2 regions of the Mycobacterium talmoniae genome follow, and region 2 is predicted to be linked to the other one. Evidence: riboswitches for the same ligand, from Rfam matches in the RefSeq annotation. Region 2 holds a riboswitch; the other holds the start of a gene.

Region 1 (8,302 bases), on a different contig from region 2:
TCGATGCCGACGGCCAGCCGCACCAGGCCGGGGGTGACCCCGGCGGCCAGCCGCTCGTCGGGGCTGAGCTGGGCGTGGGTGGTTGACGCCGGGTGGATCACCAGCGAGCGGACGTCGCCGATGTTGGCGACATGGCTGTGCAGCGTCAGCGCGTTGACGAACGCCTTGCCGGCCTCCACCCCGCCGGCCAGCTCGAACGCCAGCACCGCGCCGGTTCCCTTGGGCGCCAGCTTGGTTGCCCGCTCGTACCACGGTGAGCTGGGCAGCCCGGCGTAGTTGACCGACAGGACGTCGTCGCGGCCGACCAGGAACTCGGCGACCCGCTGCGCGTTGGACACATGCCGCTCAACGCGCAGGCTCAGCGTTTCTAATCCCTGGGCGACCAAAAATGCGTTGAACGGGGAGGCCGCCGACCCGTAGTCGCGCAGCAGCTGCACCCGGGCTTTGACGGCGAACGCCGGGGGCCCCAGCTCGGCGTACACCACGCCGTTGTAGCTGGGGTCGGGGGTGGTGAAGCCGGGGTGGCGGCCCTGCGTCCAGTCGAAGGTGCCGCCGTCGACGAGCACGCCGGCGATCGCCGAGCCGTGACCGCCCAGGTACTTGGTGGCGGAGTGGATCACGATGTCGGCGCCCTGGCTGATCGGCTGGATCAGGTACGGGGTGGCCACGGTGTTGTCCACGATCAGCGGGATCCCGTGGTCGTGGGCGACGCCGGACACCCCGGGGGTGTCGAGGATGTCGATCTTCGGGTTGGAGATGGTCTCGGCGAAAAACGCCTTGGTGTTGTCCCGGACGGCTTTCCGCCAGGAGTCCAGGTTGTCGGGGTCGTCGACGAACGTGAACTCGATGCCGATTTTTTCCAGCGAGTGGCGGAACAGGTTGTAGGTGCCGCCGTAGAGTCGCGGGCTGGCCACGATGTGGTCGCCGGCGCCGGCCAGGTTCAGGATGGCGAAGGTGCTGGCCGCCTGCCCGGCCGACAGGAACAGCGCGGCCACCCCGCCCTCCAGCGCGGCGATGCGCTGCTCGACGACATCGGTGGTCGGGTTCATGATCCGGGTGTAGATGTTGCCCGGCACCTCCAGGCCGAACAGCGCGGCGGCGTGGTCGGTGTCGTCGAAGGTGAACGAGGTGGTCTGGTAGATCGGCAGGGCGCGGGCATTGGTGGCCGGGTCAGGGCGTTGTCCGGCGTGGACCTGCTTGGTCTCGAACGACCAATGCGCGGTCGGGTCGGTTTCGGAGCTCCCGGTGTCAGCGCTCATATGACGTGCTTTCTGCTCTCAGGACGATCGGGTATCGGATGCCGGCGCACCCGCGGCAGCCCGGCGTCGGGAGGGACGTCGACGGGCAAGCCACGGGATCAGCGGCTAAGGCACATGCTGGCCAGCCCGCAATGGGCACGCATCAGGTTCCCCTGTCTACTCGGGGGGCCCGTCATGGCGGACCCGCGCTTGCCGCGTAGCCGGTGGCGGCTACTCAACCTGGTCATCACCCGGGGCACCCCACCGCGGTTGGAGGGTTGCCGGCCAGCAAGCCGGGGCTTGACGCTGGCGCTCATGACCGCTTTGCAGCTTATCGCACGACGCGAACGCGTCGCCACCTGTGGGGCGCGGGGTGTCGAGTCTGCGTCCACGGCATCGAGCCTGCGTCCAGGGCATCGAGCCTGCGTCCACGGCGCCGAGTCTGCGTCCACGGCATCGAGTCTGCGTTCAGGGTGTCGAGCCTGCGTCCAGGGCATCGAGCCTGCGCTCAGGGCGTCGAGCCTGCGTCTACGGCGCCGACCCTGCGCTCAGGCCCACTGTCGGCGCGAAAACACGGCCTCACCGCAGTCTCGGTGCCGCCACCGCAGTCTCGGTGCCGTCACCGCAGTCTCGGTGCCGTCACCGCAGTCTCGGTGCCCTAACTGCAGTCTCGGTGCCCTCACCGCAGTCTCGGTGCCGCCACCGCAGTCTCGGTGCCCTCACCGCAGACTCGAATCGGCCACACCCGTCGTTGGCGCTCAGCGGGCCCCACCCGTCATGGGACCTAGCCCCGACGCCGAACGGCCATTCCGGTCACGACCGGACGGGTAGCCTCCCGCCGCGGCGCAGCGTGGGGGAGGATCCAGAGGACTTTGCGATTCCTTGGTACGCGATACTGGTCGCCGTACACCACGCGGAGCCCTAAAGACCCAACGCCGGGAGAAATGCCATGTGCGCCGAGCAGCCGACCATCATCTACACGCTGACCGACGAGGCGCCGATGCTGGCGACCTACGCCTTTCTGCCGGTCGTGCGGGCGTTTGCCGAGCCGGCCGGCATCAAAATCGAGGCCAGCGACATCTCGGTGGCGGCGCGCATCCTGGCCGAGTTCCCCGATTACCTGACCGACGAGCAGCAGGTCCCGGACAACCTCGGCGAGCTGGGCCGGCTGACTCAGCGTGCCGACACGAACATCATCAAGCTGCCCAACATCAGCGCCTCGGTGCCGCAGCTGGTCGCCGCGATCAAGGAGCTGCAGGGCAAAGGCTTCAAGGTTCCGGACTATCCGGAGAACCCGAAGACCGATGAGGAAAAAGAGCTGAAGAAGCGCTACGCCAACGTCTTGGGCAGCGCGGTGAACCCGGTGCTGCGGCAAGGCAACTCGGACCGTCGCGCACCCAAGGCGGTCAAGGAGTACGCGCGCAAGCACCCGCACAGCATGGGCGAGTGGTCGATGGCGTCGCGCACCCACGTCGCGACCATGCGGCACGGTGACTTTTATCACGGCGAGAAGTCGATGACGTTGGACCGCGCGCGCGGCGTGAAGATGGTCCTGGTGACCAAGGGCGGCGAGACGATCGTGCTCAAGCCGCAGGTCTCGCTGCTGGCCGGCGACATCATCGACTCGATGTTCATGAGCAAAAAGGCACTGTGCGACTTCTACGAGGAGCAGATGGAGGATGCGCGCCAGACCGGGGTGATGTTCTCCCTGCACGTCAAGGCGACGATGATGAAGGTCAGCCACCCCATCGTGTTCGGTCACGCGGTCAAGGTCTTCTACAAGGACGCCTTCGCCAAGCATCAGGAGCTGTTCGACGAGCTGGGCGTCAACGTCAACAACGGGCTGGTCGACCTCTACAACAAGATCGAGTCGCTGCCGGCCTCGCAGCACGAGGAGATCATCCGCGACCTGCACGCCTGCCACGAGCACCGGCCCGAGCTGGCGATGGTCGACTCGGCCAAGGGCATCTCGAACTTCCACTCGCCGTCCGACGTGATCGTGGACGCCTCGATGCCGGCGATGATCCGCGCCGGCGGCAAGATGTACGGCGCCGACGGGCGGCAAAAGGACACCAAGGCGGTCAACCCGGAGTCCACCTTCGCCCGGATCTACCAGGAGATCATCAACTTCTGCAAGACCAACGGCCAGTTCGATCCGGTGACCATGGGCACCGTCCCCAACGTCGGCCTGATGGCGCAGCAGGCCGAGGAGTACGGCAGCCACGACAAGACCTTCGAGATCCCCGAGGACGGGGTCGCCAACATCGTCGACCTCACCACCGGTGAGGTGCTGCTGAGCCAGGAGGTGGAAGCCGGCGACATCTGGCGGATGCCGATCGTGCGCGACGCCCCGATCCGGGACTGGGTCAAGCTGGCGGTCACCCGGGCGCGCAACTCCGGTATGCCGGTGGTGTTTTGGCTCGACGACGAGCGCCCGCACGAGAACGAGCTGCGCAAAAAGGTCGAGACCTACCTCAAGGACCACGACACCGCGGGCCTCGACATCCGCATCATGCCGCAGGTGTGGGCCATGCGGTACACGTTGGAGCGGCTGATCCGCGGCAAGGACACCATCGCCGCGACCGGCAACATCCTGCGCGACTACCTCACCGACCTGTTCCCGATCCTGGAGCTGGGCACCAGCGCCAAGATGCTGTCGATCGTGCCGCTGATGGCCGGTGGCGGCATGTACGAAACCGGGGCCGGCGGTTCGGCGCCCAAGCACGTCCACCAGCTGGTGGAGGAGAACCATCTGCGCTGGGATTCGCTGGGTGAATTCCTGGCGCTGGCCGCCAGCCTGGAAGACATCGGCATCAAGACCGGCAACGCGCGCGCCAAAATCCTGGGCACCACCCTGGACGCGGCGATCGGCAAGCTGCTGGACAACAACAAGAGCCCGTCGCGCAAGACCGGTGAACTCGACAACCGGGGCAGCCAGTTCTACCTCGCCATGTACTGGGCGCAGGAACTCGCCGCGCAAAGCGACGACGAGGACTTGCAGCAGCACTTTGCCGCGCTGGCCGAGACGTTGACGAAGAACGAAGACGCCATCGTGGCCGAGCTCAACAAGGCCCAGGGCGAGGCGGTGGACATCGGCGGCTACTACGCGCCGGATGCCGAGCTGACCACGGCGGTGATGCGACCGAGCACGACGTTCAACGCCGCGCTGGACGCCGCGGCAGGCTGAGCCGGCCGCCGACCTGCGCAAACGGGCCCCGCTTGTAGGGTTGGGGCATGAGCGGGACGAAGCTGTCCAACAAGATCAAAGTCGACGGCACGGTCGTTGAGCTCGATGGCGACGAGATGACCCGGGTCATCTGGCGGCTCATCAAAGACATGCTCATCTTCCCCTACCTCGACATCAACCTGGACTACTACGACCTGGGCATCGAGAACCGCGACGCCACCGACGACCAGGTGACGATCGACTCGGCGTACGCTATCAAGAAATACGGCGTGGGGGTCAAGTGCGCGACCATCACCCCCGACGAGGCCCGGGTCAAGGAATTCAACCTCAAGCACATGTGGCTGTCGCCGAATGGCACCATCCGAAACATTTTGGGCGGCACCATTTTCCGCGAGCCCATCGTGATCTCCAATGTGCCGCGGCTGGTTCCGGGCTGGACCAAACCGATCGTCATCGGCCGGCACGCGTTCGGCGACCAGTATCGGGCCACGAACTTCAAGGTCGATAAACCCGGCACCGTGACGCTGACCTTCACGCCCGAGGACGGCAGCGAGCCGATCGTGCACGAGATGGTGACCATGCCCGCCGACGGCGGCGTGGTGATGGGAATGTACAACTTCAAGAAATCCATCCAGGACTTCGCCCGCGCCTCGTTCGCCTATGGGCTGCAACAGAACTACCCGGTGTACCTGTCGACCAAGAACACCATCCTCAAGGCCTACGACGGCATGTTCAAAGACGAGTTCGAGCGCATCTACGACGAGGAGTTCAAGGACAGGTTCGAAGAAGCCGGGCTGTTCTACGAGCACCGGCTGATCGACGACATGGTGGCCGCCTGCCTGAAGTGGGAGGGCGGCTACGTGTGGGCGTGCAAGAACTACGACGGCGACGTGCAGTCCGACACCGTCGCGCAGGGCTACGGCTCGCTGGGCTTGATGACCTCGGTGCTGATGACCGCCGACGGCAAGACGGTGGAGGCCGAAGCCGCGCACGGCACCGTCACCCGCCACTTCCGGCAGTACCAGGCCGGCAAACCCACTTCGACGAACCCGATCGCCTCCATCTTCGCCTGGACCCGCGGACTGCAGCACCGCGGTGACCTGGACAACACCCCCGAGGTGACCCGGTTCGCCCAGAAGCTGGAGCAGGTCGTCGTCGCCACCGTCGAGGGCGGTCAGATGACCAAGGACCTGGCGTTGCTCATCGGCGAGGATCAGGCCTGGCAGACCAGCGAGGAGTTCCTCGGCTCGATCGCCGACAACCTCAAGAAGGCCCTCGCCTAGCTTCGGCGCCCGCCGAACGTGCGCTCACGGCGGAGATTCGCCCGAAATGTCGCCGTGGCCGCACGTTCGGCGCGGGGCTAGCTGGCCGGCGGGGCTTCGGCGCCCGGAACGTATCGGTCGAGGAACTCGGTGATGGTTTCGGTGACCCGACCGGGCGCCTCGAACATCGGGATATGACCCAGTCCGTCGAGGGTGGTGATCTGGCTGCCGGCGGGCAGCTGGGCCTGGAAGTAGCGGTGCGACCGCGGGCCGGGAAACACCCGGTCCTTTTCGCAGATCACCAGGTGCGCGGGCACCGCCGTCTGGGCCAGCTCCACCAGCCCCGGCAGCAGCAGCGTCTTGATCAGCAGCTGAAAGTACGCCGGGCAGTGCGTCACGTCGTCGATGATCGCCACCAGCTCGGGTTCGCTGACCCCGTCCGGTGGCCCACTGATGGGCAGGGTGGCCAGCCGCCGACTCCACGGCAGCCGCAACACCCGCGGCCCCAGCAGTGTGGCCAGCGCCCACACCGGCAGGCCCGCAACGAACTTGGCGATCACCTCGAACTTGGTGGGGCTCCACCGGGTCCAGCCGCCGGCCGGGGCGATCCCGGTGACGGTGCGCGCCCGGCCGCGCCGTTCCAGTTCGAACGCCACCCAGCCGCCCAGCGAGTTGCCGACCAGGTGGGCGGTGTCCCAGCCCAGTTCGTCGAGTTGCCGCTCGACGTGGTCGGCCAGCACGTGGGAGCTGAGAAACCAGGTGCCGGCGTCCGGCCCGCCGTTGTGGCCCGCCATGGTGGGGGCGAACACCTCATAGCGGCCGGTGTCGGCGAGTTGGCGGGCCACCGTGTCCCACACCAGCTGGGAAATCAGGAACGGGTGCAGCAGCAGGACCGGTTCTCCGGTACCCAGATGGATCGGCGCGCGCGTGGTCGGGGGCATGCGCCCGACATTATGGCGATACCGCCGGTACCGCAATAGTTGACGCGGCGGTCACCCGGGCCACTTCCGCACCTCGTTTTCGCCGAGATCGACGTTTCCGGGGCGCCGTCTCGCGTTTTGTCTCCAAAACGTCGATCTCGGCGCAACAGGCGGGTGGAGGGGCGGCCCCGCTACCGCCGGCGGTAGGGCGCCAGGTAGGCCGGCAGCGCGGTGCCGGGGTCCAGGTCGTCGGCCGGCTCGGCGGGCGCGGCGGACACTGCCAGCGGCACCACGCCGGCCCAGTGCGGCAGCGCAAGATCCTCGGGATCGTCGACCGGGCCCCCGCTGCGCACCTTGGCGGACACCTCGACCAGATCCAGCGCCAGCACCGCGGTCGCGGCGAGTTCGCGGTCGTTGGGCGGCCTGGTCTCGGCGGACCGGCCGGGTGCGACGTGGTCGACCAGTGCCGCCAGCGCCCCGAGCTTTTCGGCCCGGTCGGTGACCAGCCGGGCCGCACCGAGCACCACCACCGAGCGATAGTTCATCGAATGGTGCATCGCCGAGCGGGCCAGCACCAGCCCGTCGACCAGGGTGATCGTGACGCACACCGGCAGGCCCTCCGGCGCGGCGGCCGCCGCCAACACCGGGCCGCCGCCGGTGGAACCGTGCAGGTAGAGCGTCTCGCCGCGGCGGGCGTGGGTGGTGGGCAGCACCACCGGGCGCTCGCCGTGCAGGTAGCCCAGGTGGCAGATCACCGCCTCGTCGATGATGCCGTGCACGGTGTCCCGGTCGTAGCGCGCCCGTTCCCGGTACCGGGTGGGGGTGGTCCGCGGCGTCGGCGAGTACGTCATGACAGTTGCCTATACTTTCGTACTAGTACAGAATTATCTTCGTGCCAGTACAGTACAGGATCAGCGGTGCCAGCGCCGAGGCGATTGCCGCCGACATCGAAGAGGGCATCTCGGCGGGGGCGCTGGCACCCGGCGCCGCGCTGCCGCCGATCCGGGAGCTGGCCGGCCAGCTGGGCGTCAACCCCAACACCGTGGCCGCCGCCTACCGGCTGCTGCGCCACCGCGGGGCCGTGGAGACCGCGGGCCGGCGCGGCACCCGGGTGCGTGACCGCCCGGCGACCACCCCGCGGTCGCTGCGCGGGCTGGCCATCCCGGCCGGGGTGCGGGACCTGTCGACCGGTACCCCGCACCCGGGGCTGCTGCCGATCGCGACCGCCCGGCCGGCGCTGCCCGCCACGCCGGTGCTGTACGGCCAGCCGCCGATCGCACCGGAGCTGGCCGACTACGCCCGCGCCAGCCTGGGCGCCGACGGGGTGCCGGCCGAGCACCTGGCGGTGACTTCGGGTGCCCTGGACGGGATCGAGCGGGTGCTCGCCGCCCACTTGCGTCCCGGCGACCGGGTGGCCGTCGAGGACCCGGGCTGGGCCAACCTGTTGGATTTGCTGGGCGCACTGGGACTTTCACCGGAGCCGGTCGGGGTCGACGACGACGGGCCGCTGCCCGCCGACCTGACCCGGGCGCTGGGTCGCGGCGCCCGGGCGGTGGTGATCACCAGCCGCGCGCAAAACCCCACCGGCGCAGCCGTTTCCGCGGGGCGGGCGGACGCGCTGCGCGCGGTGTTGGCCGCGTCGGACCGCGAGGTGCTGGTCGTCGAGGACGATCACTGCGCCGGCATCGCCGGGGC
Region 2 (20,608 bases):
GGGTGTCGCGTAGGACGGCGCGGATGGTTCCCGGTCGCTGCTCGCCGACGGCCAGCATGGCGGCCGGGTCGAGCACCAGGTCGACATCTCCCAGGATCGTCGGTTTGTGGGCGGCAAGGTCAAGATGAACCTCGCGCGGCCCGCCGTGGGAGCCGTCGGCGCTTACGACGTCGAGTTCGAGGACCGCGCCACGCAGTTCCTCACCGGCGTTGTCGACCGTGACGTGGTCAATGACCGGTATCTGGCAGTGCGCCATCGGGTAGCTGAGGTCGGCGACCGCGTGGATCTGGATGCGCGGCGCACCCGCGGTCTCTGCGGCCGCTTCGCGTCGTGAAGGTTCTTGGGAGCGGGCGAACTGTCCCCCCGTTCCCGATTCCGGCTGTGCCGGCGGTATCGGGGCCACCGTCACCTTCAGGTCGGTGATCTGGGCGGTCTGCTTGTCGGCGCCGATGGCACGCAGGAGCAATTCGGCGGAGTCGAGGGCCCGGTATGCCTGGGCAGCGGTAAACGGTTCGTTGTGGGCCCAGCGATTGCGGACATCACGCAGCTCGCTGGCGTAGTTCTGCCCCTGCCGGGGCAGATCACGGTTGAACGGGTAGCCGAGTTCACCGAGGCGTTCGGTCATCGCGCGCAGCATCAACGACAGATCGCGGCTGCGGTAGAGGCCGACCCGACGACCGGCAGCCATGTCCTTGCGGCGCAGCAGTTCGGGCCACTCGATGCCCGGCGGCAACACTTCGGCGAGGACCCTCTCGACAAACGGGCCCAATCCGTCAATGAGGATTCCCAGGGCTTCGCCCACCGTTGCGTGATAGTTGGTCTCGGTCACCGCGTACTCCTAACAGCTGCGCACCAGCAGCGTTGCTGATACCGCTGCGCAGCAGCCTAGACTTCGGCGCCGACAAATTGGGCAGCGGCGGCGTGAAGCGACAGGTGACAATCGTCAGTCATGTCTCGGGGCACCCGGTTTGCTACATGCGGCCCTACCGCTAAGGCGGCAACGCGATTGAGGCCGCTGCTGCGAGCCTGACGGCTGCGACAACCTTGCCTCTTGAACCGCCGGTGGGCCGCTCACCGTTCTGCTACCGTTCCCGTTCAGACGGCTCGTTCAGCAGCGGGTGGGCATAGCGCGCAACGGATTCGGGGCAGCGCGCCCTGCCACTTTCGGCATTGAATTCGGCCGCAGGCGTCCGGTTGTGCGCCCTATTTGCATCGGTGAAGAGGGCTCGGACTTAGAGGTGAGTGATGGGGTTTTACGTCCGCAAGAGCATTAAGGCAGGACCATTCCGGTTTAACCTCAGCAAATCTGGGCTGGGGGTGAGTGCTGGTGTACGGGGATTCCGACTCAGCACCGGACCACGGGGTAACTACGTGCACATGGGCCGACATGGCGTCTATTACCGCGCCTCGCTAAATGGCGGCAAATCCTCGTCACGTGAGACCCGGCCGGCGGCTGTGCCGCCTTCGAGTCTTCCGCGGTTCGATCCTCATGACGTTGTAATGGAAGACGTCACCGGTGCGACGGCAATGGCACTCGAACCGACTAGACGTGGAGACATGGTTGACCAGCTGAACTCTGCAGCGTCGCGGTTCGCCTGGTGGATACCGACCGCTGTCGTCGGAGGGCTGCTGGGTCTGATCACAATTCCGTTCGGCCTCATCATCTGGCTCGTAGTCATCCCGCTATGCACATGGCTATACCTCAACGATCAGGCGCGTCGCACTGTTGTTGTGTTTTACGAAGTACATGACACTGTCCACGGTTGGTTTGACACTCTTGTCACCCAGTGGGCATGGCTCACCGAGTCGCAGAAGCTTTGGCGCGTCACACAGGCCGGTGACATAATCGGCGTTCAACAATTCAAGCGAAACGCTGGAGCATCCACGCTCATAAGCTCGGTAAGCGCTGCCGCCGACTTCTCTGGCCCCAAGCAACTGAAAACGAATATTGAAATTCCATCGATTTCCGCGGGGCAGTCCGCCCTGCATTTCTTACCGGACCGGCTCCTCGTCCGTGATGGCAAGCGGTTTAGCGACGTCGGCTACTCCGATTTGCGGGTCGCGTACCAACCGACACGATTTATCGAAAGTTCGACGCCGCCTAGCGATGCCGTCCAGGTGGACACTACATGGCGATACGTGAACATCAACGGGACACCTGACCGCCGATTCAACGACAACCAGCAACTTCCAGTGATGCTCTACGGGCGACTAATCCTAACCACTGTGCACGGCCTTCATTGGATCGTGCAGATCTCACGAGAACAGGCAGCACAACCACTCGCAAAGGCAATCTCGTCGGCACCCGCCATCGAGGCCGCATAGGGGTGAAGAAGCGTGTGGGCGAACGCCGCCAAGACGTGAACGACCTTCGCCAGGACATGACGGGTGGACGAGCGGTTCACGCACATCGACGAAAAGTTCACGGCAGTCGACAGCGGTTTTTGTCGAGATGCGGGCGAAATTCGACATGACCGGCCGCGGGCCAGCAACACATCGCGGAGCTGATTCAACGCGTCATCGACGCGCAGCACGGCAATAACTCTGCCTGACCGGTCGGTGTCGCCACGCCGCCCAGGTCGCCGGTGCGAGGTGGGCGGGCCGCCCGGTGCGCAGTTCGACCATGATGGCCGGGTGACTGCGCTCGCCGACGCCGTTCTCCCCCTCATCAGGACCCGGGCCGATGTCTGGCGGTGGAACGTCGCCAACGCGCACGGGGCCCGGATGCACGAGGCCGTGGCGATCCTGCAGCAAGCCGCCCAGGACGACGACCCCGCCGAGGTGTTCGCGGTAACCCAACGGGCGATCGCCTCGGCACTGAAGGTGATTATGCGGGCCGACGACTCCAGCGGGATCATCGGCGACGCCTGCCGCGACCTTCTGGACCTGCACCCGATCCTGGCGGCCCGGGCCCGCCCGGCCGCCAGCAAGCTCGTGGACTGGATGGTGAAGTTCCAGTTCGACAACGAGTGTGACTACTTCACCATCGACCCCGTCGCCTACGCGCCGGCGCTGGGCGCCGCCGGCATGGCCGCCTACCGCGCCAGGCTCGACGAACGCGCTGCGACTCTCGGCCCGCGACCGCCCGAGGATCAACCATTCTCATCGCCACACGCCGGTGCCTGGTTCACCCTGGATTGGAACGCCCAGCGTCTGGCCGTTTGGGATCGGGACGTCGACGCCATCATTCGCACCCATGCCCGAGGCCGGCGCGTCGCCGCGCGGCTGCAGGACACCGCTGCAGCGCTCATGGAAATCGGGGAGATCGACGCCGCGATCGACTGGGCCAAGCAGGCCACCGATTTCGACGACGGCCATCAGGCTCGCCGGGCCGCCGACTACTGGTGCGACCTGCTGGCCGAGCATCGGCCCGACGACCTGCTGGCGGCGCGGGTCGAGGTGTTCCGCCGCTGGCCGTCGTCGACCACCGCGGGCCGGCTGTACCGCGACGCCCGCGCCGCCTGGCTCGACTACCGGGATGAGGTGCTCGGGCGCCTCGCGTCGCAGCCGCGCGACGCGGTGTCATTCGCGCAACTGTCGCTCGAAGACGTTCCGTTCGCTTGGCGGCTGGCGCACAACCTCGGCCTCGATGACGACCGCACCTGGAGCGACCTCGCCAAGGCCTACGAGAAGCTCGAGCCGCTGGCTGTTCTGCCCGTCTACACCCGTCTCGTCGAGCGGGAGCTGGAAGCTGCGGACGCGCGCAACTACCGCAGCGCCGCGCGGCGACTCAAGAAGATGCGCAAGCTGGCCGCGGGGTCAAGCGAGTCCGCGGACGTCGACGCGTTCATCGCCGACCTGCGCGACAGATATCGTCGTCGCCCGCGGCTGCAACTGGAGCTCGATCGGGCCGGGCTGCCCTGACGTTGTCGTCCCACCGGAGGCGCCCGCCTCCTGATCGCCACGGGTTTCGGCCGTGCGGCGGGCCACACGTCCATCCGGCCCGCGATGGCCCGGCCCAGCGGGTCAGGAACCGAATAGAACCAGTTGCTGTGCTTACGCCGAAGTGCGCTCGTCCAAGAGGCGCGCGTAGCCCTTGCGACGGAGGCTGTGCTCCATGCCCGGGCTCGGTGTGTGAGTCTTCAGCCATTCCCGCATGCCAGCCAACTGAGCAGGCTTCGAGGCGTCGGTCAGCTTCAGTGCACGAAGCAGTGCTGCTACCGAGCTTGGTTGCGCCGCGCCGCGAGGCTGCAGCGGGATGTCATCGTCCCACTTCCCCATCGCGAACCTCCACCTCGACTATGGGAACACTATAGGCTCTCGCCACTCCGACGATACGCATGACGATCCCTGGCGGAAAGAGCAATTCTTGCTGGTAGGCGTCGCTTTGAAGTCCCAACGGAGGAACCCAGAGCGCTGGTGTGCCCGACTGAGCATGGATTTTGTACACGGCGGGGCGGAGCCCAGGGGTGGTGAACTCCGTCTCGGCGACGTTCCTATCGAGCGACGTGGCGAAGAACATCGGAATGTCGCGGTCGAGGTCGATTAGACTTTCGAGTCTGTCGTTCGGTACACCGAGCGCCGCGTCGATATTCCGGATGCCGCGCCAAACTTGCACCTCTTCGGGCAATTCCGCCATGAGATCCTGCAAGTCGTCCATGACGTCATATGCCCGAGCGGAAGCCGTCTGATTTTGGGCGGCTCGCTGAACTTCGCGGTAGAAGCGCTCATCCTTGCCCTGCCAATCCCTGACCGAGAGCCTTTGCGTTGGCGTCGCATCGTTCGCCTGCTTCGCAAATAGCGTGTTCAGACGTTCGGCAGGGCTTTCCTCATGTCCGCTGATGGGCATATTGTGCCGACGGACCTGAGCGCAGTCACTTCACGGCCGCGTCGCCACGACGTTCGCTCACAACCCTGGCGAGCCGCCTGAGCATCGCGCGAGCCGCCGACGTAGGCGTCACGTACCGCAAAACGTCCGGTATGCACCGAAGTCTGATGGCGCCGGCGCGGCGTAGGACTCCAGGCCGACGCGCTCCCGATATGGCTCACCAATCACGTCCAGCAACCGCTGCACCGACGCGAGATCGCCACCCGTCGCGGCCGTCAACGCCTGCTCCACCAGGTGATTGCGCGGGATGTAGACCGGGTTCACCCGATCCATCGCGTCCGGATCTGGCCCCAGCGCCTGCCAGCGCCCCAGCCATTCGTCGAACTCGGCGGGAGCGGCGAACATCGCTCGCGCAGAAGCACTGTCGTCTCGCCCAGCCGCGCTCAATGCCCTAAAGAACGAGGTAAAGTCCACGGCGTTCTCCCGCAGCAACACCAACGCGTCATCAACGACGCTGGTCGCGGCTCCGCCCTCGGACAATCCGAACTTGGCCGCCATCCCGGCCGACCAAAAAGCTTGATAGCGCGGCAGGAATCCCTCGAGGGCGTCCGTCGCCAGCGTCACCGCCTGCGCCTGGTCGTCGGCGAACAGCGGCAGCAGCGCCTCGGCGAAGCGGGCCAGGTTCCACTGCGCGATCCGCGGCTGGTTGCCGTAGGCGTAGCGCCCGGCGTAGTCGATCGAGCTGAACACGGTGGCCGGGTCGTAGGCCTCCATAAACGCGCACGGCCCGTAGTCGATGGTCTCCCCGGAGATCGTCATGTTGTCGGTGTTCATCACCCCGTGCACAAACCCGATCAGCATCCAGCGGGCCACCAACGACGCCTGGGCGTCGACGACCGCTTCGAACAGGGCGACGTAGCGGTTGTCGCCTTGGGCGGCCTGCGGGTAGTGGCGGGTGACCGCGTGGTCGGCCAGCCGGCGCAACAGCCCGAGATCGCCGGCGGCGCGAGCTTGTTGGGCGGCGAGCTGGAAGCTGCCGACCCGCAGGTGGCTGGCGGCGACGCGGGCCAGCACCGCCCCGGGCAGCACGGTATCGCGCTGCACGTCACGCCCGGTGGCCACCACGGCCAGCGAGCGGGTGGTGGGGATGCCCAGCGCGTGCATGGCTTCGCTGGCGAGGTATTCGCGCAGCATAGGCCCCACCACCGCCAGGCCGTCACCGCCACGGGCGAACGGGGTGCGCCCGGAACCTTTGAGCGCCAGATCGCGGCGGCTTTCTGCGCCCAGTTCGCCGAGCAGGAGCGCTCGGCCGTCGCCGAGCACCGGAACGTAGTTGCCGAACTGGTGTCCGGCGTAGGCCTGCGCGACCGGGGTGGCGTCGTCGGCAACGGCCGTGCCGACCAGCAGGCCGAGGCCTTCCGGGCTGCGCAGCCACTCCGGGTCCATGCCTAACTCGGTGGCCAGCGGCTCGTTGAGCACCAGCAGATGCGGGTCTGGTGGCGTCTCGGCCTGCCACGGCACCGCCAGCTCCGGGAATTCGCGGGCGAAGCAGCCGTCGAGGGCGACGGTCGCGGCTGGTGAGAGGCGCACGCTGTTCAGGCTACGGGGCGTTGGGCTGCGGTCGGGGATCCGGCGACAGTAAGCAGTCCTGGTTCACACCAACGGGCCGCCGGACAGCAAGGGACCGATCGCGGCCGATGACGGGCCCCTCACTTCGGCGTTCAGTACAGCGGGCCGCCGCCGAACAGGTCCCGATGCGAGTCGGGTTGGTTACCCGCCACGTCGGTGACGCCGTACTCCAGCGCGGTTTCGGCGGTGATCAGCGTGTGCCCGCTGCGCGCCCCGACCTGCGGGTCGCCTGCCAGCGCGACGATCACCCGGCCGATGAACTCCGGGGTCTCGGCGTTGGCCAGCGAGAAGCCCTGAAACTCGGTGAGCCCCGACGCCACCATCGCCTCGTTTCTCACCAACCCGGGCCACAGCGACAGCGCGCTGACCCCGGTGCCGGCGAGATCGACGGCCATGTCGGCGGCCATCTTGTCCAGCCCGGCCTTGGACATGCCGTAGAGCACCGAATGCAGATGCCCGCGGGTGCCGAACGACGAGATGTTCACGATCAGGCCCGACCCGGCCGGCACCATCAGTTGCGCGGCGTGCACCGACGCCACATAGTGGGCCCGCAACCCCACCCCGATCAGCGAATCCCAGTCGCTGATCGGGCGTTTCCAGAACGGGTCGGTGAACCCGGCGAACCCCTTGGGCGCGGCCCACACGTTGTTGACCAGCAGGTCCAGCCGGCCCTGCTCGGCGGCGATGCGGGCGAACAGGGCGGCGATCTGATCGTCGTCGCGGTGATCGCAGCGCACCGCGATCCCTTTTCCGCCGCGCGCGGTGACTGCGGCGGCGGTGGCGTCCAGCGGGCCGCCGACCCCGACGTCGCCGCGGGCGGTGACGTAGACGGTCCAGCCGTCGGTACCCAACGCCACCGCGATGCCCTTGCCGACGCTGCGGCTGGCGCCGGTGACCAGCGCGACCCGGGTCACCTCAGCACTCCACGACCGCGTCGGGCCCCAGCGGGCGGGTGAGCGACCAGTGCTGCCGGAACTGGCTGCGCGCCATCTTCCAGGCGCCGTCGCACAGCACGTAGTCGTCGTCGTAGTCGCCGGTGAGCAGCCGCTCGGTGCGCTCGATCAGGTTGAGCTGCCGAAACTTCAGCGTCCACCGCCCGGTCGCGCGATCCGGCCCGGTCAGGGTGATGTCCGGGTGCATGCCGTGGTGCATGTCCAGGATCACCGGGCGACCGTCCACGGTGTGCAGCGCGATGCGCCGGAACACCGCGGCCAGGTGGTTGGCGTCGGCGAAGTCGCCCAGCGGGCCGTAGTCGATGTCGGCGCCGTCGGCGATGAAACACGACCGCATGGTGTCGGGATCTTTGGCGTCGCAGGCGCGAAAGTAGCGGTGTTTGAGCGCCTTGATCGCCTCGATCTGCTCGAGTGCCGCCAGGCGTTCCTCGACGGTGCGTGTCATCCGGTGGTCCTCCCGATCGCCGTGGGACAGCTCGCATCATGTCATCGCGATCGATGCACCCCGCGCATCCTCACTGCGGGTGGTTCGCCAGGTACTCACCCACCGGGATCGGTGCGTCGGCCGCGTACCCGATCGGCAGCAGCACGTCCCCGGCCGTGGTGTGGCAGTACACATCCCAGCGGTAGTAGCCGGCGAACGCGGCCGGATCGGCGCCCAGCACGGCGGCGTAGTCGTCGACCGCGCGCACGTACTTCGCGGAGTGGTTGTAGGCGAAGACGGCCCGGTCGGGGTTGGCGGCGAAACCGTTGGCGGCCAACAGGCGCCCGGCGGCCAGGATGGCGTCGTGCGGGGCGAAGATGTCGCCGCCGTCGCCATATCGCGCGAACGTCGCCGGCAGAAACTGCATGGGGCCGCGCGCATCGGCGCTGCTGGCGCCGACGACCCGGCCGAAGGTGGTTTCGATGAAGTTGATCGCCGCCAGGTAGTTCCAGCCGACCCCGGTGGCCGCCTCCGCTTCGTGGTAGTAGCCGAGCAGCTCGTCGGCCGGCGCCGGCGGGTCGATGCGCCACGCCGGCAGCGCGGCCCTGGCGTCGCTGGCCACCAGCGCGACCATCTGCCGGCGCGCGTCGACGTTGTGGTCATAGCCGCCCAGCAGCGGCGCCGGAATCCGCGGGCGCACCACGGCATCCCAGTCCGGATGCCACCCCAGGGCGCGGTAGGCCGCCTGCTGGCGGTGCGCCGCCTCGGTCAGCACCGCATCCGACGCCGACGGGTCACGCAGGGTCTGCTCGGCGGCGACCAGGCTGTCGGCGAGGGCCACGGGGTCCGTGGGCGGCGGCTCCGCGCGAGTCGGCGAGGCGAGTAGCAGTGCTCCCGCGACGAGCAGTGCGCTGCCGCGGACCGGTAAGCGGAACAACGCACGACGACGGGCCACCCCGGTGCGCGTCCCGCTCGTCGCACGCATGCTTCTCCCTCGCTCGCCGGGTCGAGCGCCGCCACCGCGAACCTTTTATAACGCCGGTGATCGTGCGCGACCCGCGGCGCTCAGGCTACCCGTGCGCCGCCTTTTCCCGAGGGCACTCGGTCGGTATTGACGCAGCGCCCGTACGTGCGCATAGCGCCGGCGACCCCAGCGTTCGGCGGGTCTCACCGACTTGGGCATATATGCGTGCGTCCGAGTCTGAGCGACAACCCATAACCGTGCGGCAAATCTGCACGGGCGTCGACCTCCCCGCTGCCGTTGTCGCTCAGACTCGGACGCATCGCTATGTCCTTCCGCGCCGCGGCCCGCCCTTGATGAGCTCATCATGGTGTCCCGCTCGTCCGCTCCCAGCAGACGGCCGCGGGCGGATCACGGCACGGGCCTCGAATGCGGGAAGAAGCACGACTGGGTAGCCATGCGCATCCTCGTCACCGGCTGGCCGTGCCGCGGCGGTCATACCGCCCGTTGAGCAGGTTGGACACCGTGCCCGCCTGCCACTCGCGGCCCGTCGGGGTGCGCTGCCCGGTGGAATTCAGCACCCGGGCGGTGGCCGCCTGCGTGACGCCGCAGCCGTGCACCAGCCAGCGCACGTAACGCTTGAGCATCGGCTGGCGCTGCGCCCACGGTGTCGTCGGCGCCGGAAGCGGCGGTGCACCAACGTCGGTGCTCGGGCGGGCGCCGGCAGGGTCACGTCGAGCACCCGGCGCCGCCCCGGCGTCCGCCACGGCCCGTTCGATTTCGCGGCCGAGGCTGTCTACCCCCACCGCCGCCAGCGCCGCATGGTCGAGCTCGTCGACCGCCTGGACTTCCCGGCGCAGCGCGTAGTCGATTTCGCTGGCCCCGCCGTCGGTCGGGAACGGGTCGAGGTCGCGGCCGGCCCGCAACGTCAGCCCGTGCCGCTGCAGCACCAGACTTAGCCGCCGCCAATGCTGTTCGCGTCCGAGATCCGCGCCCAAGAACGGCACCCAGACGTCGGCCCGGTCGGCGATCGCGCGCCCCAGCGCCGACACCACCGCATCGACCTCGGTCAGCTCGTCGTGCGCGCCGGCTTCACCCGGCGCGAACGCGAACGCGTCGGCGACCACACAGGACTGCTGGGCCGCCAGCTCGGCCAGGTCGTCCCGGTGCCCGCCCACCGTCTCGTGGTCACCGAGCAGAACGACCCGGCTCTCCCCCGTCGCCTGGTGTCGACAATGCCGCATGGTTACCTCCCGCTGTCTGAACCTCGCTGTGGCCGCGCCCGTACCGGCGCCCGTCCGGTGCCGGTCGCTTCGTCATCCGAGCCACCCCGAGCTGGGTTGGCGCGCCGTCGAGTCGGAGCTTGGCGACGGCGTCTCGTGAAGCGGACCCCACGCTAGGCCGGGGCACCGACAAGTCCCGGGTGCTCACCACGGGGCCTAGCGCGAGCGCCTTGTCGGTGCCCGCCGCTAGCGTGACGGCCACCGCGAAAGGAGGAGCCATGCCGGATTTGGCGTCGCCGCAGGCCGTCGAACAATTCGCCGACTTGCCTGCGCGCCACCGCGACCCGCTGCCGTCCTTGACCCCGGAGTGGCTCGACGACGCCCGATGCTCCACGCCGCGCACCCAGCGGCGGGACGGTCCGGGATGCGCCGCGGCCACCGGGACGCCGGGCGGCACCTCAGGTATGGCGTCGACCGTCGGCCTGCGGTATCGTGCGCCGGTGCACACAGCGGCGTGCTCGGCGATGAGCGGCGCGCTGGACGCTACCCCGCCGCCCGTCGAGGGCCACCCGAACAGCAAAGCGCGGCAACCCCTATGGGTGGAGCCGCCGTCGGGGCCCGCAGCCACGGCGCGGTGGGCATTCGCCGCATTCTGCCGCGTCGAGGCCAAATTTGCGCTGGGTAACCAACTCTGGCAGCAAACCCGCGCCCATCCAGACACCCGCCTGACCCGCCGGCGGCCGACCCGCGAATGCGTGCTGGTCGGCGACCGGCCCAGCGAACTGCACGTCGAAGTCGCCGCCGACCGTTACCGGCTGCACCACGACTCCGGGGGGCGATCGCCCACTTGGCCCGCGCGACCCGAGCCGCGAGCCCCCAACCGAAAGGGAAACACTAGGTGGCAACCATCAGTGAGCTGGTCCGAACGACCGGGGTCAGCGTCCTCACCCCGCACGACGGCGACGTCGACATCCCGGTGCTGTCCGGCATGCAGCGCCAGGGCGACGTGCTGGTGTTACCGGCCGCGTACCCGGCGACCACCGCGGTGCCGGCGTCGGGCACCCCGGTGGTGCACGCCGAGAACGGCGGCAACACCCACGTCATCTACGCCGCGGACGGACCGGTCTACTGTGACACCGACGCACCCCACGACCTTCGGGTCGCCAGCCTGACGGTGCCCGACGGCTCCATCGCCTACCTGGGGCATCCCGAGCACGGCTACATGGGGATCGCGCCGGGCAGCTACGAGATCCGCCGGCGACGCGAAATGGGTGCAGCGGCACGGCTGATCGCCGACTGACCCTTCCGGGGTCACGCCCCGCTCCGCGGTTGCAGCCGGCGCAGCGCCGCCCGGAACTCGGGGTTCGGGTCCGCGCCCGGCAACACCGCGCACACGTCGCGCAGCGCGGCATCGACATCGATGCCCCGGGCGCGGGCGCCGTACAGCGCGGCGATGGCCGGGGTGCGGCTGTAGGCCTGCACGCAGTGCAGGAACACGGTGCGGCCCTCCGCGCGCAGCTGCTCGAGCGCGCGCACGGTGTCCAGCAACACGAAGTCCAGGTTGGGGTTCTCCCCCTGCCGGTCGATGAGCCGCACATCGAGGTGCTGGGCCCCGGCGGGCAGATCGGCGTCGGCGACCCGGCACAACGACACCACCGCATCGACCTCCGCCGACAGACTGCCCAGCGCCGCGATCCCGCCGATCCACACCTTCGGGTCGTGCGGATGCGGCACGGCCGCCCGGGCCTGCGGGTAGCCGCTGTAGTCGAGGGGGTCCGGCCGGCCCTTGTCGATGATGTTGTCGGCCAGCTGGATCAGCCCGCGGGTCGTCAACCCCGGCCAGCCGTGCAACATCAGCCGCCAGCGCGCCGGCACCGCCGAGGCCCCGTACACCGCGCCCAGCAGTCCCCCCGCGATCGCGGCCACCGTGTCGGTGTCCCCGCCGCCGCGCACCGCGGCCTCCAGCGCCAACCGCAGATGGTCGGCCCGGAACACTTCCGCGCCGGCCTGCTCGATCGGCACCGGGGTGGTGGCGATCGCCGACCAGGCGCCCTGCAGGGCCGCGACCACCCAGCCGTTGTTGCCGGAAAACGCCGCCGGCGAGGAGTTTTCGGCCTCGTCCAGCCGCGCCGCCCACCGGTTGCGCCGGTCGGCGTCCAGGTGGCCCAGGCCGATCCGGGCGTCCAGCTGCCCGGTCCGCACACCGTGGCGGATCGCGGTGCACCACAGCACGCAGGCGTCTCCGGCGTCGGGGTCGTAGTGGGTCAGTTCGCTGATCACCCGGGCCGCGTTGACCAGGGCGGCCCCGTCGTCGAGGTAGGCCAGCGTCACCGGCGCGGTGCGCATCAGCGACCCGTTGCCCGCGGTGCGGCCGCTGCGCTGGTGCAGGGCCGCGGCCTCGGCGCGCACGGTGCGGGCGCTGATCCCGCGCTGCGCGGCGGCGGCGAGCACCGAGCGGGTTTGCACGCCGACGTCCTTGGCGTTCTGGGCCCAGCCGTGCCAGCGGTCGACGATGCAGTCCAGCGCCGCCTCGGCGGCCAGATCCGTGCCGGTGGCGGCGATCTCGGCGATCGCGATGGCCATCGAGGTGTCGTCGGTCCACTCGCCGGGGGCAAACGGGCCCAGCCCGCCGCCGATCATCGCGACCGGTTGATCGGGTGCGCGCGGGCCCTCGAACTCATACCCGGCGCCCAGCGCGTCGCCGGCGGCGGTGCCCAGCAGGGTGCCGCAGGCCCGATCCCGTTGTGCAGCGGTCAAATCGGTCACGACGCCTCTCCTGTCGCCAAGCCTCCCGCGGAAGGCGCTCGGGTCACCTACCGGTCGGTGGGCGCGCCGGTCCGGTCACGGTGGATCCGACCGTCGTGGTGCGGTGGGCCTCGCGCGGGCCGGCGGCGCAGCAGGCGGGAGCGGGCGCGGTGCTCACCGGCCTAGCGGAAGGGGTTGAGCCGCGGGAGCTTTTCTTTGATGCGGTCGCGGATGCGCGGCGGGGGCGCCGGCGCGGCCGGCGGAACGTAGACCGGCGGCTGCTCTTCGAGCAGCGGCTGCAGCATCGACGGCTGCGCGGCGGGGGCCACCGTGGGTTTAGCCCTCGGCGGGGTGGCCGGGGTTTGGTGGGCGGCGGTGCTGTGCTGCGGGTGCCGCGGCGACGACGGCTGCAGGCGCGGCGCCACGGCCAGCGACAGCGCGACGACCAGCACCACGACCGCGGCGGCCAGCACCGACGCCAGCACCCGCACCCGCGGATTCCGCGGCGGCATAACCGGCGCGGCGGGAACGGTGTCCGCGCGCGCCGCCGCCAACGCCGCGCCGCGCGGCAGCGCGAAGTCGGCTTCGGCGGCGGTGATGACCGGGATCCCGGTCTGGTCTTGCAGCGCGGCGACGACGGCGTCGGCGTCCCCGGAGCCCAGCACGAAGATCGCGTCGGGCCGCGGGCGCACCCCGTGCACCGCCGCGCGGATCGGCTCGATCGGCGGTTTGGCGTCGGTGCTAGGGAGGCGCTGCGCGGTCACCCGTCGGGCGTTGACCGTGGCGACGACGGTGGCGCCGGGTTCCACCGCGCACACCACCAGGAAGTCGTAGCCGGCCAGGTCGGCGATGCCGCTGGCGAGCAGCTCGGTGGCCGCGACGTCGCTGACCGCGTGCGCGGTGCCGCCCAGCGCGGTTTGCACCTTGGCGGCGGCGGCTGCGGCGTCCGGGCTCCAGGTGAGCCCGACCGCGTGCAGATCCGCGCCGTCGACCAGCGTCGCGAGCAGGGCGTCGGCGTCAAAGGCATCGATGTCGCCGATGCCCAGCGCACCGCGGTCGACGGCGTCGCCGTCGCCGGTGACACCGTCGACCAGCACCCACCGGACAACGGTCGATGTCATCGAAAGACCGAGCACCCGGTCCATGGATGGCCTCCGATCGTCTGCGGACCGCATCCGAGGCTACCGATAGCGCGCCGGGGTGGCTGGTGGCGCCCCGTGTCGGGTCGGGCGGGTTTCCTGCGGCAGCCCGCCATGTTGCTTCGCTTCAGCCACATCCGCCACTGCTACCCCGAATCTCCGACCATGACCGCGCGCTGGAAAACGATGGCGCATCCGATACCACGGCGGCGGTAGGCGACCGGTCTCATCGAGCAGAGCCGACCTATGACATGTTCGGCCCGCTTAGACCGTCATCCTCGCTCCTCGCATGGCGCCGGCCGATGTCGTTGCGGTGAGCTAACCTGCCCAGTCAACATGACCGCGGTCGAGTTCTTCGTGGATGAGTCCCGTCGCCGGGACTATCTTCTGTGTGCGGCAGTGGTTGCCGATCACGACCTCGACTCCGCCCGTAAGGTGATGCGCGATCTCAAGCCGAGGAACCGAAACCGCCTTCACCTGAAAGACGAGACCCGCAATCGTGATCGTCTCATCGCCGATTTCGTCCGTTTACGTCCCGTCGCCCAGGCTCACATCTTCGTCGGCAGAATGCAGGGCACCCGGCGAACGGAACGCGAGGTGCGAAGTCAATGCCTCGACGCTCTGGCCTGTTGCGCGGCTGACGCCGGGGCAACGCGGATTCTGGTGGAATCCTGCTCGCAGGATAAGCAGGACAAGGCAGCCCTCACCGGCGCCTTGGCACGAGTTGACGCTCTCGATCGGGTCCGAGTCGCTATAGACGCGCCAACCTCTCACGAACTGCTGTGGGCGGCGGACCTCATCGCGTGGGCGTACGGCACGGGCGGCGCGCTACGCAACCTTGTTGCGCCGCTTGTCACAGTCCACACCGTGGTCTGAAAACGCGAGAGCCGGGCGACCTCGCAAAACGTGCGGGCTCCCGGCTCCACTTCCCCGGCTCTTCACCAAGGCATTCTCAACGATACACCCACCGCGCGCAATGACGCTCCGCGGCGACCTGGCTGGCATTCAGCCACATCCGCCACAGCTGCCCCGAATCTCCGACCATGACCACGCGCTGGAAAACGATGGCGCATCCGATATCACGGCGGCGGTGTGGGACGCGCTCGCGGTGCGCAAGTTCGCGCAGGGCTGGCGCCGCAAGCCCGGCCGCCCGCGCACCCCGCGCTAACGCCCAGTTGTCGCTCAGACGCGGACGCAACACCACACCCTTCCCGCGCGGCGACGCCTGAGGCAGATGTGACTGCCCGACGTCCCCGGCGGCGGCTGCGGCATCATGACCGGGTGCCCTACCCGACCCTGGCCGACATCGTCGCCACCCTCGACGTCGACCGCATCGCCGACCAGCACTTCGTGGCCACCCAGCTCGACAATCCCGCCCACCACATCGTCGGCGGGCACATCGCGGCCCAGGCGCTGATGGCGGCGAGCCGGACCGCGCCCGGCCGCACCCCGCACAGCGTGCACGTCTACTACATCCGGCCCGGCGACGCCCGTCGCCCGGTCGACCTGCACGTCGACGTGGCCCGCGACGGCGGCACGCTGTCGACCCGGCAGGTCACCGCCCGCCAGGACGGCCAGATCCTGCTGGAGGCGCTGGCGTCGTTCAGCGCGCCGGTGCCCGCCCCCGACTACCACCAGCCGCTGCCCGACGTGCCCGACCCCGATGCGCTGCCCCCGATGCAGCAGCAGCTGGCCGACTACGCCGACGAACTCGACGGGCACTGGGTGCAGCCGCGCCCGTTCGAGCTGCGCTACGTCGACCCGCCGCCGCGGCTGGCGCTCGAGCTGCCGGCGCCGTCCCCGCGGATCCGGCTGTGGTGGAAGCCCGCCGGCCCGGTACCCGACGACGCCGCGCTGCCCAGCTGCCTGCTGACCTATCTGTCCGGCACCACCATGGTGGAGACCGCGCTGGCGATGCGGCGGGCCACCCCGGTCAGCACGTTCAACGCGCTCATCGACCACGCGCTGTGGTTCCAGCGGCCCATCGACCTGTCGGATTGGGTGCTGTCGGACCAGTTTTCGCCCAGCGGCGTGGCGGGACGCGGCCTGGCGACGTCGACGATGTACAACCGGGCCGGGCAGCTGGTCGCGACCGCGACCCAGGAGCTGTATTTCGGCCGGGGCACCACCTGACCGGGCCGGCCCCGGCGCCAGCGTGCGCAAAATGCCAGCCCCAGCCGGGTGGCGACTACATTTGTGCACGCTCGCGGAAGAAGGACCCCCACGGAAGGCAGACGCGCATGGCCTGGCAACCAGCTGACATCCCCGACCAGCACGGCCGCACCTTCGTGGTGACCGGCGCCAACGGCGGGCTCGGCGAGATCACCACCCGGGTGCTGGCCGGCAAGGGCGCCACCGTGGTGATGGCCTGCCGCAACGTCGCCAAGGCCCAGCCGATCGCCGACGACATCGACGGCGACGTGACGGTGGCCGCCCTGGATCTCGCCGACTTGGCGTCGGTGCGCGAATTCGCCGACCAGCAAACCGGTTTCGACGTGCTGATCAACAACGCCGGGCTGATGAACATCCCGTTTCGCCGCACCGTCGACGGCTTCGAAACCCAGTTCGGGGTCAACCACCTGGGCCACTTCGCGTTGACCGGGCTGCTGCTGGACAAGATCAGCGACCGGGTGGTGACGCTGTCGAGCATCGCGCACCGCCAGACCCCCAAGCTGTGGATCGACGACCTGAACTATGAGCACCGCCGCTACCAGCGCAACCTGGCCTACGCCCAATCCAAGCTGGCCAACCTGATGTTCGCCCGCGAGCTGCAGCGGCGGCTGGCCGCGGCTGGGTCGACCAAACGCTCCTACGCCGTACACCCCGGGGTGTCGGGCACCGACCTGTTCACCAAGACCGAGACGCTGCTGGATCTGGTCGCCAAGCAGGGCGCCCGGCTGGTCGGCCAACCCCCGGAGCGGGCCGCGGAGTCGACGCTGTTCGCCGCGACCATGCCGGACGCCGACCCGACGATCTACTGGGGGCCCAACCGATTACGGCAGACCCGCGGCCCGGTCGAGCCCTGCCCGTCGAGCCGGCTGTCCCGCAATGAGACGCTGTGGCGCCGGCTTTGGGAGGAGTCCGAGAAGCTGACCGGCGTGAGCTACGAGCTGTAGCGGCCGGGGTTACACGTTGACCTGAAAACCCAGGTCGACGTCGCAGGCGGCGCGCCCGCCGCGGATGCCCCAATTCTCCGGCACGCTCTCGCGCAGCAGGATCCGGACGTGGTCGGCGGGGACACCGAGTTCGGCGAGCCGACGCACGATCTCGCCGTAGAGGTTCCGTTTGGCGTCCACCGATCGGCCGGCGAAACAGTCGATGGTCACCAGGGTGTAGCGCTCCGGGTGCGTCAGGTTCGGCGAGTGGGCGAACCGATGCGGCTCGTGGGCGACCAGCCGCACGTTCTTGTCCGCGGCCGGGATCTGGAACGCGGCCACCAGCGCGGCGTGGACCGCATCGATGAGGGCGACTTCTTCGGCGGGCGTGTAGTGGCGGCGAACCTCGATCAGTGAGCTGGGCATGCGGTGGATCGTTGCACACCAGGGGTCGGTGCGTCATCCGAGATTCGTGCGGCGGCGCCGGTCCCCCCGCGTCGTCCCACCGCCACACCGACGCCGGCCGGCCGGTGCCGCGGGCTTGTGCGGTGTCGCCGGTGCGGACCAGCCCGGGGGTGGCGCGCAGGGTGCGGTTGAAGTTGCCGCGGTCGACCGGGCGGCCGTGCAGCGTCTCGGCGGCGGCCAACGCCCGGGTCACCGGGAACCGGTCGCCCAGCAGCGCCCGGGTGAACGGCAGGTCGTGAAACAGCTTGTCGGCCAGGATCACCCGGGTGTCGTGCAGGATCCGGTTGTGGTCGAACGCCAACACCGGCTGGTGGTCGAGGTCGATCCAGGTGACGGCGGGGTCGGCCCAGTCGTCGGCGAGCACCGCGAACATGGCGATCGACAGCGTCGGGCCGCGCGGGTCCCGGTGCGGGGCGTCGAACACCCGCAGCTGCCCCACCGTCCGCACCGCCGACGCCGGGGCGCCCAGCTTGGCGGACAGCGCCCGCTGCGCCGACTCGGTGAGCAGCTCCCCGCGGCCGTGCAGCACTCCCGGCAGCGCCAGCGTGCCCTGCTCGGGGTCCCACGGCCGCGGTCCGACGCCGACGGTGGGCCTCGCGTCGGTGCCCGGAAAGTGCAGCGCGACAACGTCGACCGAGGTCAGCGACAGCTCGCTGGGGGTCACGCCGCCACCGCCAACGCGCGCACCGCCCGATCGGCCCGGTCGGGGCCGTCGGCGCCCAACACCACCGGGGAGCCCAGCGCCCGCTCGACGTAACCGAGAAACCCCTCGACCGACGCCGGGACCGGCCCCAGCACCGGGTCGGCGGTGGCCAGCAGGTCGGTGAGCCGCCGCTGGTAGCCCAGGTCGCGCCACGGCCCGCAGTCGACGCCGGTGAGCGGGCCGGCGGCGGTGCGGTAGCCCACGGCGGCCCGAAGCGGGGCGCGGTCCAGCGCGTCGAGGTGGGTGACGGCCAGCCCGTCCACCCCGCCGCAGGCGGCAATCGCGTAGCGCAGCAACAGCGGATCGAACGCGCCCACCCGAAACGCGCCCTGGTAGGCGCCGGTGCCGTTGTGCGGCTCGGGCAGCAGCGCGCCCAGCGCGGGGTCCTCGGTGGGGAACGGGCCGGCGCCGTGCCGGGTCAGATAGCTGCGGGTGACGCCCAGCACGTAGCCATGCTGCCCGATCTCGGCCAGCATGGCCCGGGCGTGGGACGGCTCCACCGTCGACCAGGTGGTGTGCGGGTGCAGGCCGCGCCATTCGTCGAGCAGCACGCCCTGGGCGCCCTCGAACATCAGCCGGCCCCGGCCGGCCAGCGACCGCAGGTAACCCGGCCCGACAATCTCGACGGTGCCGGCGAATTCGCGGTACATCTCGACCATCGCGTCCAGCGCGGGATAGCGGTGCGGGCTGCCGGCCAGCAACCCGGCGTAGTGCGCGGCCAGCGCGGTCAGCTTGGCGGCAAGCAGGTCGGGGTGGCGGCAGTCGCCGACTGTGGGCGCGTCGTGCTCCAGCGCATACCCGGCGGTCTCCCCGATCCCCTTGCCGCAGGAGCCGTGCCGGGCCGCGCCGCGGGCGTCCTCGCGGGCCCGGTTGGCGGCCACGTGAATCGGGGTGGTCAGCAACGCCGCCGCGTCGACGGCCAGCAACCCCAACGGGTCGGCGACACCCAGCGCGGCGAGGTCGCGGGCCTCGCCGGCCAGCGCGATCGGTTCGACCAGCATGTGTGCGGAGAGGAAGGTCGCGATGCCCGACAACGTGCCGGACCCGAACTGGGAAAACGTGTGGTGCACCTCGCCGACGACGACGTTGTGGGCGGCCTGCGCGCCGCCGTTGAACCGGACCACCGCGGCCACGTCGAGCCCGGCGGCCGGTGAGCACAACCAGTCCACCGTCGCGCCCTTGCCGGCGTCCCCGAACCCCAGGTCCACCACGATCGGGTGCCGGTCGCCGAAGATGTTGTCGGGCATCACAACTCCTTTGCTCAGGTGGCGGTGACGACGTCGTCGTCGCCGTCGAGGTCGGCCGGCAGCGCGGTGGTGCTGACCGTACCGCGGTCGGCGGCCACCCGGGTCAGCGCTTTGCGCACCGACGCGGCTTCGTTGGGCGACCCGACGTCGATCAGGTCGGCCAGCCCCGCACCCAGCTCGACGCTGTCCTCCTCGACGCCGATCGTCAGCGCGATCAGCTCGCACACCGCCGCCGGGTCGTCCAGGCACAGGAAGCGTTCGCCGAGCAGCCCGCGCCAGTGGTCGGCGATCTCGGTGTCGTCGTAGTAGTACGAGGAGCCGGGCAGCACGAAGTACACGTTCCAGCGTCGTTGCAGTTCCCGGTAGATGGAGGCGACGTCGATGTCCTCGGCGACGTCGTCGCCGATCACCGCCCGCACGTGCCGGGCCGCCAGCCGGGGCTTGTTGAGTTCGTCGCCGACGATGAACACATACCCCTTCTTGCCGCGCTTATCCCAGGCGTCGGTGGCGGTGTGCCGGGCCAGGAAGTAGGCGGCCAGCTCGTAGCTTTCCGACTTTTGGCCTCCCCCACCGCCTTCCAGGAACACGGTGCGCAGCTGGTCGTCCATCGCGTTGTCGGCTTCGAACTGGCCGACCTGCAGCGGCACCATGTCGGTGTCGGCGTCGCCGATCGCCCCGAACAGGATCTGCGGGTCGGCGGCGTAGCCCTTGCGCTGCAGCAGGCCGTGCAGCTTGCCCAGCTTCTGCTGCATGATGCGCGGGATGGTGCCCATCGACCCGGTCACGTCGAACAGCACCACCACCGGCAGCGAGTCGGGGTGATCGGCCGAATCCCGGGATTCCCGGTAGGCCACCCCGTGCGGGTCCAGGCCGGGGTCCACCCGCCATTGCGAGCGTGGCAGCGCGCGCAGGTCGTCGGTGTAGGAGAAGTCGGACTGTCCGCGCGCGGCGCGGTAGGTGTGTGCGGCCCGGTAGGTGTCGTCGTCCCAGTAGCCAAATCCCATGTCGGTTACCTCCCTTTCTGGGGCAGCTCGAACGGCCGGAAGCGGCGCTTCCCGTAGAGCCGGTCGAGCAGGTCGTCGAATTCGCCGATCAGGGCGGCCGCGTCGGGGCGGCGCCGCGGCGAGCGCTGTCGACAGCCGCGGCTGAACCGGCGCAGCGGCTCGGGTGCGGCGGGTCCGAGTAGCTGATCCATCAGCGCGTGGACCATGTACACGTCGGATTCGCCGGACACCGGCTCGCCGGCCAGCGCCTCG

What was found. A riboswitch is a leader RNA that binds a small molecule or an ion and turns the genes downstream of it on or off. The one in region 2 is predicted to bind S-adenosylmethionine.
Region 1: it holds a riboswitch for S-adenosylmethionine, as region 2 does, so the genes downstream of both, BKN37_RS23095 (bifunctional o-acetylhomoserine/o-acetylserine sulfhydrylase) here and BKN37_RS06205 (hypothetical protein) in region 2, are expected to answer to the same signal.

What each region holds. Positions count from the first base shown of each region.
Region 1 is NZ_MLQM01000185.1:2,048-10,349, reverse strand. It holds gene BKN37_RS23095 (bifunctional o-acetylhomoserine/o-acetylserine sulfhydrylase) at 1-1,259, opposite strand, end outside; SAM riboswitch class IV at 1,440-1,559, opposite strand; gene BKN37_RS23090 (NADP-dependent isocitrate dehydrogenase) at 2,188-4,425, shown strand; gene BKN37_RS23085 (NADP-dependent isocitrate dehydrogenase) at 4,488-5,708, shown strand; gene BKN37_RS23080 (alpha/beta fold hydrolase) at 5,786-6,577, opposite strand; gene BKN37_RS23075 (pyridoxamine 5'-phosphate oxidase family protein) at 6,799-7,458, opposite strand; gene BKN37_RS23070 (aminotransferase class I/II-fold pyridoxal phosphate-dependent enzyme) at 7,500-8,302, shown strand, end outside.
Region 2 is NZ_MLQM01000019.1:21,800-42,407, reverse strand. It holds gene BKN37_RS06240 (DUF3320 domain-containing protein) at 1-829, opposite strand, end outside; partial or broken gene BKN37_RS30355 (DUF4236 domain-containing protein) at 1,246-1,392, shown strand; gene BKN37_RS27605 (hypothetical protein) at 1,558-2,325, shown strand; gene BKN37_RS06235 (DUF6880 family protein) at 2,593-3,864, shown strand; gene BKN37_RS06230 (ADP-ribosyltransferase family protein) at 4,202-4,789, opposite strand; gene BKN37_RS06225 (protein adenylyltransferase SelO) at 4,898-6,358, opposite strand; gene BKN37_RS06220 (SDR family NAD(P)-dependent oxidoreductase) at 6,490-7,311, opposite strand; gene BKN37_RS06215 (nuclear transport factor 2 family protein) at 7,313-7,795, opposite strand; gene BKN37_RS06210 (lytic transglycosylase domain-containing protein) at 7,866-8,759, opposite strand; gene BKN37_RS06205 (hypothetical protein) at 9,206-9,979, opposite strand; SAM riboswitch class IV at 10,011-10,120, opposite strand; gene BKN37_RS06200 (hypothetical protein) at 10,857-11,258, shown strand; gene BKN37_RS06195 (ADP-ribosylglycohydrolase family protein) at 11,270-12,724, opposite strand; gene BKN37_RS06190 (DUF7159 family protein) at 12,886-13,848, opposite strand; gene BKN37_RS06185 (hypothetical protein) at 14,179-14,718, shown strand; gene BKN37_RS06180 (hypothetical protein) at 14,819-15,010, shown strand; gene BKN37_RS06175 (acyl-CoA thioesterase) at 15,124-15,975, shown strand; gene BKN37_RS06170 (oxidoreductase) at 16,083-16,958, shown strand; gene BKN37_RS06165 (tautomerase family protein) at 16,968-17,363, opposite strand; gene BKN37_RS06160 (adenylosuccinate synthetase) at 18,063-19,352, opposite strand; gene BKN37_RS06155 (vWA domain-containing protein) at 19,367-20,356, opposite strand; gene BKN37_RS06150 (protein kinase family protein) at 20,362-20,608, opposite strand, start outside.